DNA from 2 places in the Paraburkholderia sp. J7 genome. Region 2 is predicted to be linked to the other one. Evidence: predicted binding sites of a transcription regulator. Region 2 holds the regulator's gene; the other holds the start of a gene.
What was found. Region 2 encodes FliA, which starts transcription of late flagellar genes. Its sites were predicted from a motif close to CTAAAGTTTNNNNNNNNNNNGCCGNTA; they were not measured.

Region 1 (4,185 bases), on a different contig from region 2:
ACGCCGCTCTTCGGCCTCGTGGTCAAGCCGTGGGAGAACGTGTCGATCTACGCGAACCGCAGCGAGTCGCTTTCGGCAGGCGGCATTGCCCCTCAAGGCACGACGAACTATGGCGCGCAGCTCGCGCCGGAACGCACGAAGCAGTATGAAGTGGGCGCCAAGTACGACAACGGCAAGTACGGCGCGCAGCTCGCGCTGTTCCAGCTCGAAAAGCCGCAAACGTACACCAATAGCGCGGGCGCCTATGTGGCCAACGGCAACGAGCGCCATCGCGGCGTGGAGGCGTCGGTGTTCGGCGAGGTGTACAAGGGCGTGCGTTTGATTGCGGGCGCAACCTATATCAATGCCGTACAGCTCGACACCGATGGCGGCTCGACCGACGGCAAGACGCCGGTGGGCGTGCCGAGCTTCCTGCTCAACCTCGGCGCCGAGTACGACGTTCCCTGGGTTCAAGGCCTCACGCTTTCGGCGCGCTGGACGCATACGGGTCCGCAGTATTTCGACGCGGCCAACACCATGTCGATCAAGGCATGGGACACGGTAGATATCGGTGCGCGCTATGCGACGAACGTGTTCGGGCGTCCGACTACGTTCCGCGCGAACGTGTATAACCTCGCGAACAAGGCGTACTGGTCGTCGACCAACGGTGGCTATCTGACGATGGGTGCGCCGCGTACCGTGTTGTTCTCGATGACGACGGACTTCTGATCGGCAATCGAGCGCACATAGCGCTGTGAAGAAAGAGCCCGGCAGTTCATCTGCCAGGCCCTTTTTGCTTTTGCCGTATGTCTACGGACAACACACGTTCGTTATCTGCCCACCACGGTAATCGCAAACCCATCCCAGCCCTTGCTTCCCACCGTCTGCACAGCGGTCGTCTCCAGCCGTTTGTCGTGCGCCAGCATGTCGAAATAGCGCCGCAAGCCGACCACATCGTCCTCGTGATGTGCAGGATCGGCCACGCGCCCTTCCCGCACCACGTTATCGGCAACGATGACCGTACCGGGACGCGATAGCTTCAGCACGCGTTCGAGGTAGTTCGGATTGTTGCTCTTGTCCGCGTCGATAAACACGAAGTCGAACGGCGGCTCGCCTTGCGCAATCAGCGCGTCGAGCGATTCGAGCGCAAGTCCCGTCACGACCTTGACCTTCGCATCGAGCCCCGCCCGCGCGATGTTGGCGCGCGCAACGGCCGCGTTCTCCGGGCTGAATTCGAGCGACACCATCGCGCCATCGGCGGGCAGCGCGCGGCCGAGCCAGATCGCGCTATAGCCGCCCAGCGTGCCGATTTCGAGTATGCGCCGCGCGCCCTGAATGCGCGCGAGCAGATGCAGAAACTTGCCCTGATTAGGCGCCACGTTGATCGCACGCAGGCCCGCCTTCGCGCTTGCCGCGAGCGCGCCGTCGAGCGCGTCATCCGGACCGATCAACCGGTCGCAAAACCAGTCATCCACTGCTTGCCACGTTTGCTCGTTCATTACCCTGTTCCCCGTCTGGATCACGCTGCCAAGATTACCGCATCCGCTCGCGCAACATCAGTTCGGCATCCTGATTGAATGATTCTGAAAGCTGACTCGGCACGCGAGGCGCAAGACCCCGCGTTGCGCATTCGCAACGCCGCCGCTCTTTGTTGCGCGCTCAGGAATTGTCAAACGCCCCAACCGGGCCGCCGCACCCACGCGCGCAACTGTCAAATCGGCCGCCAGGCCGCGCCGGCCCGTCGTCTGCGCGCGCTACGCAACAGGCATAAACACGTGCATTCATAGGGCACGATCCTCGTCTCTCCGCTACACTCCACCCACATTGACGCCGTTTCGAGATAACGACTGGCGGCACCACGCCGCTAATATCCCTGATCGCTGTCTTTACTGGATAAAGACAGTCACTGCGAAGAAAACAAAGGGCTGTTGCGATGCGACTATCCGTTCAAGTTGGGCTGGGCGCGCTCGTCGCCGGATTGCTGCTGGGGGCGAGCCTCTTCGCGGTGGACAAATCGGCTATCGCGGCTACGCAGACCATCAAGGCGGCAGCGCCCGGAGCAAGCGACGTTCCCGCCGCCGCGCCGGCAGCGGCCTCCGCCGCGGTGACCGGGCCCGTTGTCATCCAGACGGCGCCCGGCGCCGTCATTCCCGAGCCTGCCGCGCCCGCGCCGCTTGGCGAGCCGCGCTCACGCACGTTCACGCTGCGCCAGATGGGTGTGTACGGGCCGATCGCGCTGCGCGGGCTCGATCCCACCGCCGGCATGAGCGTCGACGTGCGCACCGACGAAGTGGTGACCGGCGCGAAGCTCAAGCTCGTCTACACCTACTCGCCCTCGCTGATCTGGTCGCTTTCGCATCTCAAGGTGTTTGTGAACGGTGAAGTCGTCGCGACGATTCCGCTCGTGAAGGAAACGGCCGGGCAACTCGTGACGAGCGAGATCGATCTCGATCCGCGCCTCTTCACCGACTACAACCGCATCACCGTGCAGATGATCGCGCACTACACGCTCGATCATTGCGAGGATGCCTATCATTCGAGCCTCTGGGCCGACGTGAGTCCCGAGACGTCGCTCACGCTCAACACGGCGGGCATCGTCCTGCCGGATAGTCTTGCGCTGCTGCCCGTGCCGTTCTTCGACCGCCACGACAACCGGCTCGTGCGCGTGCCCTTCGTGCTGGCCGCCAACGCGGGCGTGCCCGTGCTGCGTGCGGCGGGCGTGGTCTCGTCGTGGCTCGGCGCGCTCGCGAGCTATCGCGGCTCGCGCTTCCCGGTCACGCGCACGGTGCCACCCGACGCCAACGCCATCGCGCTCGTGCTGCCGGGGCAGGTGCCCGAGGGGCTGAAGCTGCCGGAGATCACGGGCCCCACGATCTCGGTCATGGCGAACCCGGCCGCCGATCCGCAGTCGGGACGCAAGCTCCTCGTGCTCGCGGGCCGCACGCCCGAGGAACTCCAGAACGCCGCCTATGCACTCGCGCTCGGGCAGGCGGGCATGACGGGCAACAGCGTGATGGTGAAGTCGATCGATCTCGGGCCTGAGCGCAAGCCCTACGACGCGCCGAACTGGGTGCCCACCGACCGGCCCGTGCTGTTCCGCGAGCTGGTCACCGACCCGCAGCAGCTCCAGGTGTCGGGCTACAACCCGCCCGCGATCCGCGTGAATCTGCGCGTGCCCGCCGACCTCTACGCGTGGGCGCGGGGCAACGTGCCGCTCGATATCCGCTATCGCTACACGGCGCCTTCCGCGTGGAACGACTCGGTGCTCAACGTGAGCATCAACGATCAGCTCGTGCGCTCGCAGCGTTTGCGGCCCGTCACGCGCGCCGCCGACGAAGCGCGCATCAACGTGCCGCTGCTCTCGGGCTCGGACACGCGCGCTGCGACCAATCTGGAGATTCCCGCGTTCCGCGTGGGCAGCGACAACCAGTTCCAGTTCCAGTTTCATATCGATTCGCAGAAGACGGGCCTGTGCACGTCCACCGCCACCGACATCGCGCGCGCGGCCGTCGATCCCGACTCGGTCATCGACTTCAGCGGCTTCGCGCACTACACGGCGCTGCCCAATCTCGCCTACTTCGCGAACAGCGGTTATCCATTCACGCGCATGGCCGACCTCTCCGAGACGGCACTCGTGATTCCGGACGAACCCGACACGAAGGATCAGGAAGCCGTGCTCACGCTGCTCGGCCACATGGGCCAGTGGACCGGCCTGCCTTCGCTGCGCCTGACGATCGTACCGGCCAGCCAGGTGGACACCGTGCGCAACAGCGACCTGCTCGTGCTCGGCGTGGGCTCGGGCGCGCAGTTGCTCGAGAAGTGGGGCAAGGACCTGCCGCTTCTCATCGAGCGCGGCAGGACCGAGGTGACCACGCGCGACCAGCGCTCCGGCTGGCCCGGCTGGCTTGGCGGCACCGAAGACGAAGACCCGACGCCGTCGGGTCGCTCGATCGTCACGCTCGGCGGACCGATGGCGGCGCTGATCGGCTTCGAGTCGCCGCTGAAGTCGGGCAGAAGCGTGGTGGCGCTCGCCACCACCTCGTCGGCCCAGCTCGGCGACGTGCTCGACGCGCTTCAGGACGGCGCCAGGATCTCGCAGATGCACGGCGACCTCACGCTCGTGCGCCACGGCCAGGTTGAAGGCCTGCGCGTGGGCGAGCGCTATTTCGTCGGCGATCTGCCGTGGTATGCGCGCGCCTGGGTGTT
Region 2 (4,185 bases):
GAGCAACTGCGCATCTTCGGCAAGATCCTCGGCGTTTCGGTGCACGCGGTGCGCGACGGCGCGGACCTCCAGCTCGCCCTCACCGAACTCAAGAACAAGCACATCGTGCTGATCGACACGATCGGCATGAGCCAGCGCGACCGCGCCGTGGCCGACCAGATCGCCATGCTGTGCGGCGCCGGCCGCCCGGTGCAGCGCTTGCTGCTGCTCTCGGCGACCAACCACGGCGACACGCTCAACGAAGTCGTGCAGGCCTACCAGAGCGGCCCGGAAAACGCGCCGCTCACGGGCTGCATCCTCACCAAGCTCGACGAGGCGACCAATCTCGGCAGCGCGCTCGACACGGTGCTGCGCTACAAGCTGCCGGTGCATTACGTCTCGACGGGCCAGAAGGTTCCCGAGAACCTTTACGTGGCGACGCGCCGCTTCCTGATCCGCAGCGCGTTCTGCATACCGCGAGAGAGCTCGCCGTTCGTGCCGCACGAAGACGATATCCCGGCGCTGCTGTCGGCACTCTCGACGCGTTCGAATTCGCAGGCTCCCGAGGTCAGGTTTGGATAAGTTCGTAATCGATCAGGCTGAAGGGCTGCGGCGGCTCCTCGCGCGCGAAGGCTCGCGCGTGGTCGCGGTGACAGGCGGCGCGGGTTCGCCCGGCCGCACGACCGCCGTGGTCAATCTCGCGGCGGCGCTAACCGCGCAGGGTAAGGACGTGCTCGTGATCGACGAGTGCCTCGGACCCCGCTCGGTCTGCTCGCTGGTGGGCAATGTGCGCGGCGCAGGCAACTTCGCCGCCGTGATGCGCGGCGAGCGCACGCTCGACGAAGCCGTGGGGCGTCACGCGCTCGGCTTCGGCGTGCTGGCCGCCTCGCGCGACAACCGCGCGCAGTACACGTCCGCGCAACTGCAAAAAGTCATTTCGGGCCCCGCGGACATCGTATTGATCGACGCGCAGCTCGATGCCGAAGGCGCGCTCTCGCCGCTCGCCATGCACGCGCATGACGTGCTGATCGTCATGCGCATCGGTGCGCAGTCGATCACGGACGCGTATGCGTGCATGAAGCGGCTGCACTTCGCGCATGCGATCGCACAGTTCCGCGTGCTTGCGAATCATGTGGCGAACGCGAGCGACGCGCACACCGCAATCGAAAACCTCGCCGGGGTAGCGAGCCGCTACCTGAGCGTGTCGCTCGAAAGCGCCGGATGCGTCGCCGCCGATCAGCACATGGCGCAGGCGCTCAAACTCGCACGCTGCATCGTCGATGCGTTTCCCTCGACGAACGCCGCGCGAGACTTCCGGCACGTGGCCGCCGAACTGCCGCACTGGCCCATGCGACCCGCGGTTTCGGCGTGCTCGCCGGCCACGGCGCGCGCCAGCGCCGCATTCGTCCCCACGGACGAAGCACACGAAGCGGCGGGCGACGCACCCGCCGACGACCTGGACGGCGTGCCGCGAGACGGCGTCCAGCTACACGCTACGCATGCAACAAACGCCGCACACAGCGCGCTCGCCGCGAACGCCGATTCGTTCGTAGCCAGCGTGACGGGTGTGCATCCCGCACCCAACGCAACATCTGCGTCCGCACCGGCCCATGTGGGCTGGCGGACCGATACGCCCGCGCAGCGCACGTCGCCGCAGCACGTTTGACGTGCTCACGACGACGCCAATCAGGGACATGAGAAGTGGAGAGCACGATGTATAACGCTCAAGGAAAAATTTCGCAGGCCGACGTGCTTGCGAAGTACGCGCCGCTCGTCAGACGGCTCGGCTTGCAGCTCGTGGCCAAGATGCCGGCGAGCGTGGACCTCGACGACCTGATCCAGGCCGGCATGATCGGCCTGCTCGACGCGGCCAACCGCTACAAGGAAGATCAGGGCGCGCAGTTCGAGACCTACGCGAGCCAGCGCATTCGCGGCGCGATGCTCGACGAGCTGCGCAGCAACGACTGGCTGCCGCGCAGCCTGCGCCGCACCTCGCGCGAAGTGGAAAGCGCGGTGCACCAGGTGGAGCAGCGGCTCGGGCGCTCGGCGAGCGAAACGGAGATCGCCGAGCATCTGAGCATGCCGCTCGACGAATACCAGAGCATGCTGCAGGACCTGCATGGCAGCCAGCTCATCTATTACGAAGACTTCGACCGCTCCGCCGAGGACGAACCGTTCCTCGACCGCTATTGCGTCGATCACTCGGACCCGCTTTCGGCGCTGCTCGACGACAGCCTGCGCGGCGCGCTCGTCGAAGCGATCGAGCGGCTGCCCGAGCGCGAGAAGCTGCTCATGTCGCTCTACTACGAGCGCGGCATGAACCTGCGCGAAATCGGCGCGGTGATGGAGGTGAGCGAGTCGCGCGTGTGCCAGCTGCACAGCCAGGCGGTGGCGCGCTTGCGCACGCGGCTGCGCGAGATGGCGTGGGCCGGCCAGGAGACTTGAGGCGGTAGACGCCGCGCCTTGGCTGGCGTGGGCTGGGTTGCGGTGAAAGAGCCGGGGTGCGGGAGCGCTCCGGCTTTTTTGTTTGGCGGGCGGTTCGAATCACATGGTGCCAATTTGGCACCATGCGTGATATAGTGACTCCACTCCGTCAATGGAGATCGACTCGAACGAGAACCTCGGGCCGCGCATCCGCCAAACGATGTAGGCGTGCGCCAGGCCCGAAAAAAGGATGAACAATGGCTATCAACAACGGTATGGAAAACTCCAGCCGCGGGCGAATCACTGCCCGGTTGAGCGCGGAGAAACAGGAAATCCTGCAGCTTGCTGCAGACCTTTCGGGCAGCACCCTCAACCAGTTTATTGTGCAGGCCGCGCTTAGGGCCGCGGAGCAGGTTATCGAGCAGGAAGAGGTCATTCGTTCCATCCGCCTGACGATGGACGAATCGAAGCGCTTCTTCGCTTTGCTGGACGAGCCGCCGAAGCCCAATGAAGCGCTGCAGCGCGCGATGGCTCGCTTCAGGAAGAACAAGAGTGCAAACGCAGATTCGTCAGCTGAGGGAGAGCGATGACCGCAGCAGCTTCGACTGCGGCGTCGATTCGATGAGCGAATGGATTCGCCACGTAGCGAGTCAGCACCAAAAGAAGAATCTATCTCGCACTTACGTTGCTGCGGTGTCGTCCGCGCCGCGCACGATTGCGGGCTACTACGCCCTTGCGGCGACAGCGGTAGAAACGCAGGGAATGCCGGCCGCACGGCTGCCGAGGAGCGTGTCCGCAGTCCTGCTCGCCCGACTGGCGGTAGACAGGCGGCACCAGGGCCTGGGCCTTGGCGAATATCTGCTGATGCACGCACTGGATGTTGTTCTGACAACGGCGGAGTCGGTGGGCGTGCAGTGTGTTCTCGTCGACGCGCTCGATGAGAACGCAGGAGGGTTCTATCGGAAATACGGATTCGTGCCGTTCACCGATGCGCCGCGCAGACTTTTCCTGCCGGTCGCTACGATCAAGCAAGCATGAAAATCTGAAGGCGATTCGTTGCCTCAAACAAAAAAGCCGAAGCGGCAACGCTTCGGCTTTTGTCTTTGGCGAATCCCTGGTGAGCGCCGCTTACAGCCCGAACGCCGGCAGCCGCCCATCGGGACCGTACAGCATCGCGCCGTTGCCCGTTTCGCCGCGCAGGATCGAGAGCGCGCGGCGGTTATGTTCCATGCGTGTGCGGATCATCATGCCGATCGTGAGGTTCTTGCGGCGCGCGCGCTCGGTCGAACCCTTGAGCAACTCCCACTGGCTCGCGAGACGCGTGTCGCCGTCGCAGGCCATTTCGATGCCTTTGCGGCCGCCGGGGAGGCCGAGGCCTGCCAGCTGCGCGTCGCGCGCCTTTTCGAGGCCCGCGAGACGCTGCGTGAGCGTTGTCTTCTGCTCGACGATCTGCGGGAGCGCCTCCATGCCGTCGGCTGACACGAGCGCCTTTTCTTCATAGGCGAGCAGCGACGCGAACGCCTCAACCGTGGCGTGTTCGTCGATCAGTGTGGCCAACAGGGCATCTTTCATTGCAAGGCACCAAAAAAGCGAAGTTTACGCGGCGCTCGTGCGTCGGACGTCAGTTGCCAGACGTCGGCTTCACGAGGTCGCGGGCGGTTTGGATCACGCCGTCGGCAATCTTGCCGGAGTCGATCTGCAGCGTGCCGTTGCGGATCGCGTCCTTGATCGATTGCACGTGCGCCGTGTCGATGTCGGCGGAGCCGCTCGCGGCGAGCGAGC

Region 1: the regulator FliA is predicted to act here: its motif matches at 1,820-1,846, upstream of bcsB (cellulose biosynthesis cyclic di-GMP-binding regulatory protein BcsB).

Annotation. Positions count from the first base shown of each region.
Region 1 covers NZ_CAJMYZ010000019.1:183,959-188,143, forward strand. The annotation lists gene U5A58_RS28275 (TonB-dependent siderophore receptor) at 1-708, shown strand, start outside; gene U5A58_RS28280 (O-methyltransferase) at 810-1,478, opposite strand; gene bcsB (cellulose biosynthesis cyclic di-GMP-binding regulatory protein BcsB) at 1,913-4,185, shown strand, end outside.
Region 2 covers NZ_CAJMYZ010000001.1:592,937-597,121, forward strand. The annotation lists gene flhF (flagellar biosynthesis protein FlhF) at 1-561, shown strand, start outside; partial or broken gene U5A58_RS02615 (MinD/ParA family protein) at 554-1,336, shown strand; gene U5A58_RS02620 (RNA polymerase sigma factor FliA) at 1,693-2,424, shown strand; gene U5A58_RS02625 (DUF1778 domain-containing protein) at 2,661-2,993, shown strand; gene U5A58_RS02630 (GNAT family N-acetyltransferase) at 2,956-3,441, shown strand; gene U5A58_RS02635 (flagellar protein FlgN) at 3,532-3,975, opposite strand; gene flgM (flagellar biosynthesis anti-sigma factor FlgM) at 4,025-4,185, opposite strand, start outside.